DNA from 3 places in the Exiguobacterium sp. SH31 genome. Region 2 is predicted to be linked to each of the others. Evidence: riboswitches for the same ligand, from Rfam matches in the RefSeq annotation. Region 2 holds a riboswitch; each other region holds the start of a gene.
What was found. A riboswitch is a leader RNA that binds a small molecule or an ion and turns the genes downstream of it on or off. The one in region 2 is predicted to bind S-adenosylmethionine.
Positions count from the first base shown of each region.

Region 1: it holds a riboswitch for S-adenosylmethionine, as region 2 does, so the genes downstream of both, metK (methionine adenosyltransferase) here and A6395_RS03745 (methionine ABC transporter ATP-binding protein) in region 2, are expected to answer to the same signal.
Region 3: it holds a riboswitch for S-adenosylmethionine, as region 2 does, so the genes downstream of both, msrA (peptide-methionine (S)-S-oxide reductase MsrA) here and A6395_RS03745 (methionine ABC transporter ATP-binding protein) in region 2, are expected to answer to the same signal.

Region 1 is NZ_LYTG01000023.1:49,605-54,263, reverse strand. Features, by position in the region: gene pckA (phosphoenolpyruvate carboxykinase (ATP)) at 1-1,065, opposite strand, end outside; SAM riboswitch class I at 1,383-1,502, shown strand; gene metK (methionine adenosyltransferase) at 1,634-2,842, shown strand; partial or broken gene A6395_RS15660 (IS1182 family transposase) at 3,001-4,340, opposite strand.
Region 2 is NZ_LYTG01000028.1:244-4,902, reverse strand. Features, by position in the region: gene gcvH (glycine cleavage system protein GcvH) at 1-115, shown strand, start outside; gene A6395_RS03755 (PTS sugar transporter subunit IIC) at 160-1,215, opposite strand; gene A6395_RS03750 (thioredoxin family protein) at 1,406-1,663, shown strand; SAM riboswitch class I at 2,116-2,221, shown strand; gene A6395_RS03745 (methionine ABC transporter ATP-binding protein) at 2,300-3,328, shown strand; gene A6395_RS03740 (methionine ABC transporter permease) at 3,318-3,980, shown strand; gene A6395_RS03735 (MetQ/NlpA family ABC transporter substrate-binding protein) at 4,010-4,659, shown strand, end outside.
Region 3 is NZ_LYTG01000010.1:2,991-7,649, forward strand. Features, by position in the region: gene A6395_RS01500 (amidase family protein) at 1-1,103, opposite strand, end outside; gene A6395_RS16060 (hypothetical protein) at 1,224-1,385, shown strand; SAM riboswitch class I at 1,430-1,529, shown strand; gene msrA (peptide-methionine (S)-S-oxide reductase MsrA) at 1,593-2,117, shown strand; gene A6395_RS01510 (hypothetical protein) at 2,565-3,176, shown strand; gene A6395_RS15940 (hypothetical protein) at 3,439-3,579, shown strand; gene A6395_RS01515 (GRP family sugar transporter) at 3,813-4,659, opposite strand, start outside.

The DNA.
Region 1 (4,659 bases), on a different contig from region 2:
CGTCAACTTGCTGATCGGCGGGAGCACCCCGTAAGCATCGGCCGTCAAGAAGACGATCGTGTTCGGGTGGCCGGCCCGTGAAGGGAGCATCGCGTTATCGATAAATTGAATCGGGTAAGCTGCTCGCGTGTTCTCGGTGAGCGAGATGTTTTTGTAGTCTGCTGAGCGGTCTTCGTTCAAGACGACGTTTTCAATCAACGAGCCGAAACGGATGGCGTCATAAATTTGCGGCTCGTTCTCACGCGATAAGTTGATTGTCTTGGCGTAGCAACCGCCTTCGATGTTGAAGATGCCGTCTGGTGACCAACCGTGTTCATCGTCACCGATGAGATGACGTTCCGTATCGGCCGAAAGCGTTGTCTTGCCCGTTCCCGATAGTCCGAAAAAGAGCGCCGTCTCCCCGGCGTCCGAGACGTTAGCCGAGCAATGCATCGACAAGACGTGCTGTTCAGGTAATAGGAAGTTCATGACCGAGAAGATTGATTTTTTGATTTCGCCGCCGTATTCTGTTCCCCCGATCAGAATGGTACGCTTGGCGAACGAAACGAGGATAAACGTCTCTGAGTTCGTCCCGTCAACTGTTGGGTCGGCTTTGTAGCTCGGCGCATAAATGACCGTGAACGGGTCAAACGCACCGGCTGTCGGCCACTCACGCAAGAACAACTGCTTCGCGAACAAGCTGTGCCATGCGTACTCGGTGATGGCGCGTACCGGTAACGTGTAGTGCTCATCTGCTCCAGCCGAAGCTTCGAGATAATACAGCTTCTGTTTCGTCTCGAGATGGGTGAGGACTTTGTCGAGAAGAGCGGTAAATTTTTCTTCTGCGATCGGCTGATTGACCGGACCCCAATCTACTAACGAGTTGCTGACTTCATCTTGGACGACGAATTTGTCTTTCGGTGACCGCCCTGTGAATTTCCCTGTACTGACCGATAAAGCCCCGTCTTTCGTCAGTACGCCTTCACCGTTACGAATGGCTTCTTCCACCAATTCTGGAACGGTTAAGTTCCGTAATACATCGGCACCCTTAATTAATTCTTCGATTTTCAGGAGCGTAGTCGCCATCCTGAATCCCACCTTTCCCCTAAATAGATGTGGATGAAATCCGCATACTTCCGCGTTTAATTAGTATGACATTTTTATTATATGTGACACACTAATCAAAAACAAGCATTTCTTTACCCTTTAAAGTAAGCGCTTTCTTACAAGGACATTCTAACATATTCTGTATAAGCGGGGAGTGAAAAAACGGAAACCGTCAAAAAAATGTTTGATATTTCACAAACATAAATGATTTCCGTGATTACGAAGAAATTTACAAATTAAGCAGATACGCTTGACAGAACGGTATGGCATTTATATGATGGTGTTCGTAACGGATACTCTTATTCTGAGCGGTGGAGGGAACAAGGCCCTACGAAGCCCAGCAACCGTCCGATCCTGTAGTCTTTTTCGGAAAAGGTGCTATCCTGAAGCGAAGCGACAGCTTCGAACGATAAGAGGGTAAGGAAGAACGATTCAACCTTTCCCATTGAACGTGGCGAAAGGTTTTTTTCATTACCGTCCCAAAGCAACGCGTAAGGGGAACGAGTACCGTCCACACATCACCCTTATTAATAGGAGGTTTTTCGAAATGTCAAACTTGAACCGTCGACTTTTCACTTCGGAGTCCGTCACTGAAGGACATCCGGATAAAATTTGTGACCAAATCTCAGATGCGATTTTGGATGCAATTTTGGCTGAAGATCCAAACGCCCGCGTTGCGGCTGAGACGTCTGTCACGACAGGTCTCGTGCTCGTAGCTGGTGAAATCACGACATCGACTTACGTGGATATCCCGAAAGTTGTACGTGAAACTGTTCGTGAGATCGGCTACACGCGTGCCAAATATGGTTTTGACGCTGAGACTTGTGCTGTACTCACAGCAATCGACGAGCAGTCGGCAGACATCGCCCTCGGTGTCGACCAAGCGCTCGAAGCTCGTGAAGGTCAAATGACTGACGAAGAGATCGATGCGATCGGTGCCGGTGACCAAGGCCTCATGTTCGGTTATGCAACGAACGAGACACCTGAACTCATGCCGCTCCCGATCTCACTTGCTCACAAATTGTCACGTCGCTTGGCAGAAGTTCGCAAAAACGGAACGCTCGCTTACCTTCGTCCAGACGGTAAGACACAAGTAACTGTCGAATACGACCAAGACAACAACCCGGTCCGTATCGATACGATCGTCATCTCGACACAACATGCAGAAGACATCACGCTCGAGCAAATCCAAGCGGACCTTAAAGAACACGTGATCGAAGCAGTCATCCCGGCTGAACTCATCGACGCCGAGACAAAATACTTCATCAACCCGACTGGCCGTTTCGTCATCGGTGGACCACAAGGTGATGCAGGTCTCACAGGACGTAAAATCATCGTCGACACATACGGTGGATACGCTCGCCACGGCGGTGGTGCGTTCTCAGGTAAAGATCCTACCAAAGTTGACCGTTCGGCAGCATACGCGGCCCGCTACGTGGCGAAAAACCTCGTGGCAGCTGGACTTGCTGACAAAGCGGAAGTTCAACTTGCATACGCGATCGGTGTCGCACACCCGGTTTCAATCGCGGTGGACACGTTCGGCACTGGTAAATTGAGCGAGACTGAACTCGTTGAACTCATCCGTGAGAACTTCGACCTTCGTCCGGCCGGCATCATCAAGATGCTCGACCTTCGTCGCCCGATCTACAGACAGACAGCAGCTTACGGACACTTTGGCCGCACAGACGTTGAACTCCCATGGGAGCAGACGGACAAAGCGGCAGTTCTTGAAGAAGGCGCAAAACGTTTCGCATAAGCAATAAAAAAACGACCTTTCGCGAGAAAGGTCGTCAGGCTGTTGACGAACCAAATCGCCCATCGCGATTTGGTTCGTCTCTTTTTGTGTTCATCGAGCTCGAGGCGCTCTGCCCGGCATAAAATTGAAGAAATGCTATGTAGACGGTCTTTTTCGGCCAACAGGTTGGCCAATTTCTTCATGTTTTGTGCGGTGGCTGCCACCAGGTTGGCGCACTGGACCTTCTCGGTCCCCCGGTAGAACGTGAAGCGGAGCCCGTGAAGCTCTTTCGCATCGGCGAACGAGCGCTCCACGGTCTGCGGCCGGAGACGATAGAGGTATCGTCCGGATTCGGACAGACGGTTCCGGTTCACCAATTCGCGATAGGTTTCATCAAGATGACGGGTGATGACGCGCCGGTGGGCACGATTGGACGTACACTTCTCGAGAAGCGGGCAGTTCTTACAGACGGCGGGGTCGGAGGCGTAGTGGTGATACCCGTGTCGGTCTGTCGTTCGATAGGTGAGACGCTGTTTCGCCGGGCAGACATAGACGTCTTCTTCTGATACATATTTGAAGCTCGTCCTCCGAAACATCCCCTTCTTCCCGCCGAAGCGGCGCCAGGCGATGACGCCGAAGACGCCGCGCTCGATGAGCGCCTTCGCAATCTCTGTCGTGAAGTACCCCGCATCGAGGGCGACTGCCTCTAGCGGATAGCCGAATCGGCCGAGGATATGCTCGAGACGGGCGAGGTAGACGGTGCTGTCTGACACGTTCCCGGGCGTGACGTGCACATCGACGATGAAGTTGTGTTTGGCGTCGACCGTCCGGTGCGCCAGCCAGAAAAAGCCTTCCGGCTTCTGGTCACGATACATATAGCCCGCATCCGGGTCGGTCCGGCTCACCTTGATGAACCGGCTCTCCCTTTTCGGTGAGGCGGGCTTCAGCGCTTTTTTCCACGGTCCGACCGTTCTTCGTTCACCCGGTCTAGGAGCTCGCCCTCAATCGCGTTCACAACGCGCTCGACCTCGACCTTGTCGAACTTCTTCTTGTTCGCGTTGGCACGGATGTGGGTCGAGTCGGTGATCAGGATTCGCCCCGACACGAAGCCGTGGGCTTCGGCCTGACCCAAGATGTCCTCGAAGATCTGTTGGAAGACGTCCTTCCCTTTGAAGCGGCGCCGATAGGCCTGGCTGATCGTCGAATGGTCGGGTACCTTCTCATCAATCCCGAGCCCGAGGAACCAGCGGTAGGCGAGGTTCGTCTGGACCTCTTTAACCGTCTGGCGGACGGAACGGATGTTGAACAGCGGGCCGAGGAGGATGATCTTGATGATAATCTCGGGGTCGATGCCGGGCTGTCCGGTGTTCGAGTACAGCGGCGCGCAAAGGCGGTGCACGATCGAGAAATCGATGTGGCGGTCGATCTTTCGGACGAGGTGGTCTTGCGGGACCATTTGGTCCAGGGTGGTCTTCGTCTGAATCGGTTCATGTCTCTTCTCCGGGTGGGCACGGTACATATGGGGTTCCTCCCTAGTCAGCGGACGGGTTCGGCGTTTATCTGCCTTTTCCCGTTTTTACCGGTTCGAAGAACATGTCCGAGGCTTTTTCTTCGGCCATCGAGGCCTCAGAAAAAGACAAACGGCCGCCAGATGGCGACCGTTTGCGTTGCTCGTCCGACGGCGCCCCGACTCCTGCAGGAAAGCAATCCAACGGAGACCCAGCAGCGACATAAGTCGCGATGCGGCTCCGGGATTGCCTGCGGAAAGCGTGGGCGCCGGAAGGACGAGCGATTCTATTGATGTTAGTCAACAAGCTGACGACCTTTCGCGAGAAAGG
Region 2 (4,659 bases):
TGTCAACGAAGCACCGTTCGAAGGCGCATGGATGATCGAAGTCGAGTTGAACGATTCAACGGACGTCGACAAACTCATGTCGGCAGAAGAATATGAAACGATGATTCAAGGCTAACAAAAATCCCGGTTTCTCTCTATGAGAAGCCGGGATTTTTTGATTTAGTCGAAGTCGAGGCGGTAATGTTCAGGCTGGATGAGTGATGTCCGGTTGAACAGCCGATAGAAGACAATCCCGAGCGTCACCGGAATGAGGCCGAACAAGACGATGACGAGCATGACGTTCCAGAGCGCGAATCCGCCTGGCATCAAGTGCAGGGCGTTGACAGGTCCAATCAGTCCAGAGACACCGAATCCGGCACTGATCGGTGTTCCTTCGATACGAAGGATACCGGCGAGCGCCCCGAGAATGGCCGCGTTCGCGAGCACAGGGAGCATCATGATCGGACGACGGACGAAGTTCGCCATTTGAATTTTCGGTGAGCCGAGGAAGTGAGCGAGCGACGTCCCGGTCGCGTTCATCTGCCACCCGGCGATAGCGAGACCAAAACCGGCTGCGACGACGCCGAGGTTAGCGGCCCCGGCGGCAACACCGGACAGACTGATCGCCGTCGCGATCCCGACCGTCGAGATCGGGGAGACGATGATGAGCGAGAACGCCATCGCGATCAACATGCCCATCACGATCGGTTGGAGTTCAGTCATCGTCATGATGACTGTGCCGATGTACGTCGTGATCTGTGAGATGTACGTGAGTAAGAACATGCCGATTCCGCCGGCGATGACGATGACCGTCATTGGTAAGACCAGGACGGTGTACGTCTTTAAGCGTGGCGATAGCTGCATGACCATATATGTCGCGAGGGCGGCGGTCACACCGGCCGTGATGACATCGCCGATTCCGGCCATGAGGAACGCGCCTTCCTCGATACGGATAGCGCCGCTCCCGACCTGGGTCGCGATACCGATCGTCCCGGCCTCGAGTGCCGAGCGTCCGAATTGCATCGCGACGGTGACACCGATGATGACCGGGAGTAGGCGCATCGCGATCGTCGTCGCGTCTAAGATGAACTGCAAAGACGGAAAATACGGTAAGATGGCTTTCGTTAATTCACCGAGCAATGCGCTCGGGATGAGGGCGATTAAAATAGCGAGACTGAGTCCGTTCAATACGTTCATCAAAAATTGTTTGCCTGTCAGTTTCGTTTGTTCCGTCATAAGTCGATTCACCTGTCCTTTTCTACGTATACGCTGTTATGTACGAAAGCGTTAAAGTTAATGACCATACTATGCCTCTTTTCGTGAAGCGTCAACAGGAAATGTTGAACGATTCAGAAAATTCGTGGGGTGAGCACAACTTTTGAACAGATCGGCTCACATTCATATACTTATAAAAGAGGTGAGAACAATGATTACAGACGGATTGTTATATATATACGCCCCGATGTGTGGAACATGCGCTGTGGCCGAGCGGATGCTCGCCGTCGTCGAAGCGGTCGACCCGACACTCGCGATTGACAAGCAGGACGCCAACTTTATCCCGCAAGAGTTAGAAGCGTATCAAGTCATGAGCGTCCCGGCGCTGTTAAAGCTTAAAGACGGCCAAGTCGAAGACCGATTATATGCGTTCCAAAACGTGCAGCACGTCCTATCTTTCGTTAAATGAGATAGGATGATTAGAATAATCAGAAAATTTTAAATAATCAGTTGACACAGAAAGTTCACGAATGGTATATTCATTACAACATCTTACTTGAACACAATATAGGACGAGATTCTCCAGCCATCAAGACGTTTTAGAACAGCCGGTGCATCACTTTACGCGACTTTTAGGTGGACCTTCCCTTCGATTGTCCCCCAAAAAAATCAAGCGCAGGGACACCTACCGCGTAACCGCATGGTACGTTCTAAGGCCGAGTGATGGATGGCTTGAATCCCCCATATAAGGATGAACACTCTGATCGGGCAAAAGAGTTTCATCTATGGGTTGTCCTTCCGTGACTCAAGGTGCTACGTTCTGTGTCATCCTCGGATGGCACCTTTTTTTGATTTTTCGCACAAAATAGTTTGACATGAAAATAATGTGTCGCTATTATAAAGCTAATCGAATAAACAACACTCTTATCAAGAGAGGCTGAGGGACTGGCCCTATGACGCCCAGCAACCGCGGAGCAATCCGAAATGGTGCTAATTCCAGCAAGGTGAGAACCTTGGAAGATGAGAGCAATCGTTGTCCGTACCGATAAAGTACGCACGTTTGCTCAAACGTGTGTACTTTTTTTGTTGTCAGGAGGGAAAGGTATTGATTCAATTACGTAATGTGGCCAAATGGTTCGACACGAAGAACGGTCGAGTCCAGGCGGTCGATGATGTGTCGCTCACAATCGAGAGCGGCGAAATTTTTGGAATAATCGGATATTCAGGGGCGGGGAAGTCGACGCTCATCCGTCTGCTCAACCGACTCGAGTCACCGTCAAGCGGTGAGATCGTCGTCGCAGGGAGCGAGCTGACGAAGCTCACTCCGAAAGAACTGCGCGGGGTGCGCAAAAACGTCTCGATGGTATTCCAACACTTCAACTTGTTATGGTCGCGCACTGTCGCTGAGAACATCAGCTTCCCGCTCGAACTGATCGGGGTACCGGCCAGTGAACGTAAACGCCGCGTCCAAGAGCTCGTCGATCTCGTCGGTCTCGCCGGACGTGAAGACAGCTATCCGTCGCAACTATCGGGCGGTCAAAAGCAGCGAGTCGGGATTGCCCGCGCGCTCGCTACAAATCCAGACGTGCTCCTCTGCGATGAAGCGACGAGCGCACTCGACCCGAAGACGACCGATTCGATTCTCGAGCTGCTCGTCAGCATCAATAAGAAGCTCGGACTGACGATCGTCCTCATCACCCATGAGATGCACGTCATCCAAAAAATCTGTCATCGCGTCGCCGTCATGGAGGCAGGGAAAGTCGTCGAGACCGGCCAAGTCGCGGACGTGTTCCAACATCCGGAACAGCCGATCACGAAAGAGTTCGTCAAACAGATCGGTGCCGTCGACGACATGTCGCTCACGTTCGAGCATTTGAAAGCACGTTATCCGAGTGGCCAAATCGTCAAACTTAAGTTCTTGAACGAGACGGCCGAACAGCCGATTTTATCGGAAGTGTTGAAACAGCACGACATCGGCTTCAACATCATCGGCGGTAACGTGACGCAGTCCCAAGTCGGCGCGCTCGGAACGCTATTCATCCAATTGATCGGAGAGCCGGCTGAAGTCGAGCGGGCCATCGCCTCAATCCGATCGCAGGCAGTGGAAGTGGAGGTAGAAAGCGATGTTTCCTAATGTAGATTGGCAAGTCATGCTCGAACAGACGTGGGAGACGCTCTATATGACGCTCGTCGCAGGAGCCGCGACATTCGTCATCGGTCTCGCCCTCGGCATGCTCTTATATGTCACGAACGAACCGCTCATGATGAAGAATCGTCCGATTTACACGATCATCAGCGCGGTCGTCAACGTGTTCCGCTCGATCCCGTTCATTATTTTAATCATCTTGCTCATTCCGTTCACGCTCCTTCTCGTCGGAACGATGCTCGGCTCGACGGCGGCGCTCCCGGCGCTCATCATCGGTGCGGCCCCGTTTTATGCACGTATGGTCGAGCTCGCACTCCGCGAAGTCGATCGCGGTGTCATCGAGGCGGCCGAGTCGATGGGCGCGACGAAATGGCAGATCGTCTATAAAGTGTTGTTCCCGGAGGCACTCCCGGCCATCGTGTCAGGCATCACGGTGACGATCGTCGCCATCGTCGGTTACACGGCCATGGCCGGAGTCGTCGGGGGTGGTGGTCTCGGGAACTTGGCGTTCCTCGAAGGGTTCCAGCGTTCACAAAGCGACGTCACGTTCGTCGCGACCGTATTGATCTTAGTCATCGTCTTCGTCGTTCAGTTCATCGGCGATCGACTCGTCTCAAAAATCGATAAGCGATCAGCTTAATCAAATACAACCATATGGAGGGTTTTATAATGAAATCATGGAAAACAGTACTCGGATTGACAGCAGCATCAGCACTCACAATTCTCGCGGCATGTGGCGGAGGGGACTCAGAATCAGGCTCGGGCGACGATAAAACGCTCATCATCGGCGCGTCGAACGTACCACACGCCGAGATTTTAGAGCACGTCCAAGACGAATATGAAGAAAAAGGCTACACGCTTGAAATCAAGAAGTTCCAAGACTACGTGCTCCCGAACAAGACGCTCGCAGCTGGCGAACTCGACGCGAACTACTTCCAACACGAGCCGTACCTCGAGTCACAAATGGCTGAGAACAAAGACTATAAATTCGCTTCAGCCGGCGGCGTCCACATCGAGCCGATCGGTGTCTACTCACAAGACTACAAATCACTCGATGAGCTTCCAGACGGCGCTGAAATCATCATGAGCTCGTCGGTCGCTGACCACGGACGAATCTTGACGATGCTTCAAACAGAAGGCTTGCTCACGCTCGCTGACGGCAAGACGACAGACGCGACAGTCGCTGACATCGTCGACAACCCGAAAAACTTGGAGTTCAAGACGGACGTCGAAGCGGCACTTCTCCCACAAGCGTTCAACAACGGTGAAGGCGATGCCGTCCTCATCAACACGAACTACGCGATCGATGCCGGACTCAA
Region 3 (4,659 bases), on a different contig from region 2:
GTCAAACGCCCTGATAACTGATTCGCTTTCTCGAACGTAACTTGTCCGTGCGGGATCGTTTCCGGGTGAAGCTTGTTCCAGTCCATCAAGTCCTTGAGCGTTTCATACGGGAGCGCTGTCGTCGCCAAATACGCCTCGATCCCGAGCTTGAACTCATGGTAGAGGACGTCGCCTTGGTCAAGTCCGTCGTTTGACGGCAGGTCGACTTCGACGAGCTCGACCCCGCTCGCTTTGAGTAACGCCAGCGCCGCTTGATAGAGCGTCTGTTCTTCATCCGACAGTTCAGCCTTCACGAAACCGACACGCATGCCGACGGCTTGACGTTCGTCGAGACACGTCCGGTACGGTGGACCGGCCGGTAGATGTGTCGTCGCCGGGTCCGAATCGTCTTCCCCGCACATCGCTTCTAGTGCGAGCACCGCGTCGCGGAGCGTCCGCGCCATCGGACCGGCCGTATCTTGCGACCGCGAAATCGGGATGATCCCACTCCGGCTGATAAGCCCGACCGTCGGTTTGATACCGACGATGCCGTTATGGACGCTCGGGTGGATGATCGACCCGCTCGTCTCGCTGCCGACGGCGAGCACCGTCAAGTTCGCCGCAACGGCCGCCGCCGAGCCAGAGCTCGAACCGCCGACGTCGAGATTGTCACCATACGGATTGAGCGTCTGTCCACCGACCCCGCTCCATCCGTTCGGCATGTCCTCCGTCAAAAAATTGGCCCATTCCGATAAATTGGCTTTGCCGAGAAGGACCGCCCCGTGCTCACGGAGGCGACGGACGAGTTCAGCGTCACGACCCGCAAAGTGATGCTCGAGCGCCACGGCGCCGGCAGTAGTCCTCATGAGTCCCGCCGTCTCGATGTTGTCCTTGAGTAAAACGGGAATACCGAGGAGTGGCAGCCGGTCTCCGCGTCGGTAGGCACGGTCCGCCGCCTCAGCCTCGAACAACGCGTCCGGGTTCACTTGGATGACCGCTTTCAGTTTATCGTTCAAGCTAGCGATTCGTGTCAAATAGTAGGCCGTCACGTCCCGGGCCGTGAACGTCCCTTCTTTATAGCCGCGCTGTGCGGTCTCGATGTCTAGTTCAAATAAGTCTTGCATCTAGTTCCCTCCTTATAGGCAATGTTATTCGGTATTCGCTGAATGCATCGAATCCCCTTCTTTTTATCGCCATTGGATGTGCAACTTGATACACTAGAAGAAACGTTATTGGAGGTAGCCATGTCCCGCTCTTACATCCTTGTTTTACTGTCCGTGTTCGCCCTGTTCTTTCTACAATTGTTCGGGGATGATTTGCCGTGGGCATTCCCTGCGTCCATCGCCCTCATTATCTTGATTGTTGGTGCCACGCTATTTCAACTTCGGCGCACACCAAATCGTTGACGTTTAAACGAGACAGATGATATGATGCTGTCACCAACTACATATCGATATCTTGAGTGAACGAGAGACCTGGCTCTATGACTTCACAGCAACCTGCTTCGGCAAGGTGCTACTTCCAGCAAGGCATCGCCTTGGACGATATGACAAAACGCTCATGTCGATGACATGGGCGCTTTTTTTGGGAAATTGATCGAGGGGGACTTATGAATGGAAAAAGCAACATTTGCAGGCGGCTGTTTTTGGTGCATGGTGACACCGTTCGAGGAACAGCCAGGCATCGAAGGAATCGTATCCGGTTATACCGGGGGACATGTCGACAACCCGACGTATGAACAAGTGAAAACCGGCACGAGCGGGCATTACGAGGTCGTCGAGATCACGTTCGATCCGGCTCAGTTCGCGTATGAGCGTCTGCTCGAACTGTATTGGATTCAGACGGACCCGACCGACGACGGCGGCCAGTTCCAAGACCGCGGGCAACAATATGCGCCAGCCATCTTCTATCATACGGAAGAACAACGCGTGAAAGCAGAACAGAGCCGCGACGCGCTCGCCGCGAGCGGAAAGTTCAAACAACCGATCGTGACGAAAATCTTACCAGCCGACGTGTTTTATCCGGCCGAAGACTATCATCAGGACTACCATAAGAAGAACCCGAAACACTACAAGGAAGATCGGGCTATTTCAGGACGTGATGAATTTATTGATGTAGCGTGGGCGGAAAAAGCTTAAACAGTATAATTGAAAATGTAAAGACGCGGCCAGTTTGATATGGTCGCGTCTTTACATTTATTCCAGCTTTAACAAGTGATAATGAATTACTTGATCTTGATTCGGAACTTTATCTAGAAGAAAATGAGTTTGGTATTTCATCGAGAAACTCTAATCTTCCGCGGGGCATAAGAAAATCACTTATTCAAAGAATTACAGAAGAATTGTTTCATAACCTCTCTTGCTCAAGTTATAATAACGAACGCATCTGATATTAACAACCAAATTAGACGACCAGTTAAAGCTGGTAACAAATATAGTCGTGTCACTTATACAACCCGAATTAATGGTATGGAATATAAGGTCGGAATACGCTTTTATCGTGATAAATCGAAGAATCCAAGGGTTGATCAATTCTTCCCGACAGAACAGTATTGGTATTTAAAATAATATTATTTGGGAGGATTTATGTACGGTCTAATCGTTACTTTTGCAGAAATCCGGTTCTCAGCTTATGGATCTACTGATGAGTTCTTAATTAGTGAAGCAGCAAAGCAATTGGGCTTATCCGTAAATGACTTTATTGAGGATACCTCAATCGTTGGTAAATTACATTATATTGTGCATTACGATAATGGATCAGAACAACGAGTCACGCTACCAAAAGATGAAGTACACTGGGAATGGGGATACGTCTTCGAAAATTTCATTTATACATGGAAGATGATTTATGAGTGGTTATACAAAAAAGAAATTGGAGACGGCACACCTTTTAAAATCTACGCTTCTTTGTACGAGGCTTATGCTGACTTACTAACACCAGAAGACTATCAAGAATTTATTGCGTTATCTGAAGAAGAAGTGATCAAATTGTATGGGTCCCCGTGGGAAATAGTAGATGATATTGCAAAAAATGAAGAACAAATGGCGTTATATTTAAACAACGACTCTGTGAATTCTAAAAAAATCATGTTGACCCAAGACATATACTTTGATCATCTTTTAGAAAAATGGATAGATATCGAAGGTTCTATAGAAGTTTTTAGACAATTATATTTACAGCAACAAAATAATCCGTAACATAAAGGGACTAAGAGAGAGTCGATTTTTGACTCCTCTTAGTCCCTTTATGTATAAATTATTTATCGAGTATGGAAAACTTGTTCCTCCATATGCGATATCTAGCACGAGTGTAACCATCAAAACACTTATATCTAAAAACCGACGCACATCAATGAACATTTTTTCCGAAACAACACCAGGGCTTATGTGAATTAAACCGAGATGTTGCTTGCTTGGATACAAAGTATCGTTAGGCTACCAACAGGAGAGGATGATTCAGGTGGATAATTTTCAACTGGATCAACAGACGATGGACGAGATGACGGAGGTATTGCTTCGACGCCTTCCTGACCAGCTTCAAGAAGAGTTTGACGATTTAAAACTTGTGAGCATGGACATTGGATTGTCAACACTTAATTAGAAAGTTTCGAAGAGGTATCTTTGTTTGTACTCCCTCGGCGTTAGGTAGCTGTGAACGCTAGAATAAAATTGATAGTTTTTGCTCGATACGATTTTACACTATTGCCGAAAAATCAGAACAGAACTCCGATTCTTCATTTTTCCAATCATTATAGATAAAAGTCAGTATTCCTGTTCAACTAAAAAAAGAACCAAGTCGCATCAAGCAACCTGGCCCATCCTTAAAAAAATCATTCAGCTCTTCGCAAGCCCTAACATGAATCCAGCGACCACGATCAGACCGATCCCCATGAAGACGAAGACGCGTTCTTTCGACGTCTTTTCTTCTTTTAACAAGTAAATGCCACCGAGCGTTGCGACGACGACGTTCAATTGGGACAGTGCGAACGACGTCGCGATGCCGACTTCTCCGCTCGAGACGAACAATCCGAAGTTCCCGATCCCCCAGGCAAGCCCGGCGAAGATGTTCTTGAACGTTTTCGGATCAAACTTTTTCACATCTTTTTCACGAAGACTGAACAAGAGCGCGGCGATGAACATCCCGAGTGACTGCGGTAGGATGGCGGTGATGCCATCCACTTCAAAGTAGTTGGTCAGGACAGCATACGTCACGTAACCGATGCTCGAAACGAGGAGCACGAGTAGCCCTTTTTTCAAAGCACTACTGCTATCGGATTCTTTATGTTGTTGATATGACGTCATGACGGCCCCGATGATGATCAAGACGAGGGCCGAGAAGCCGAGCCATAGCTCGGTCGATGTCTTCCAGTCCCCAAGGACGATGACCCCGAACAGTGATGTCCCGACAAGCTGCATCCCTGTACTGATCGGCATCGCTTTCGAGACGCTTAAAATTTGGAACGACTGGAACTGAAGGTATTGTCCAAGCGCCCAGAACACACCTGATATGAAACCAGTCACGATCGCGAGCGTCGTGAACTCTGGCTTGAAGACGAGCGCGATGACAACCGCCATCACCATCGCGCCAATCGTCGTGCCGATCAATTGTTGAATCGGCTTGCCGCCGACAATAGATACGATCAGCGGGATACTCCCCCACATGAGGGCAGGCAGTAGCGCC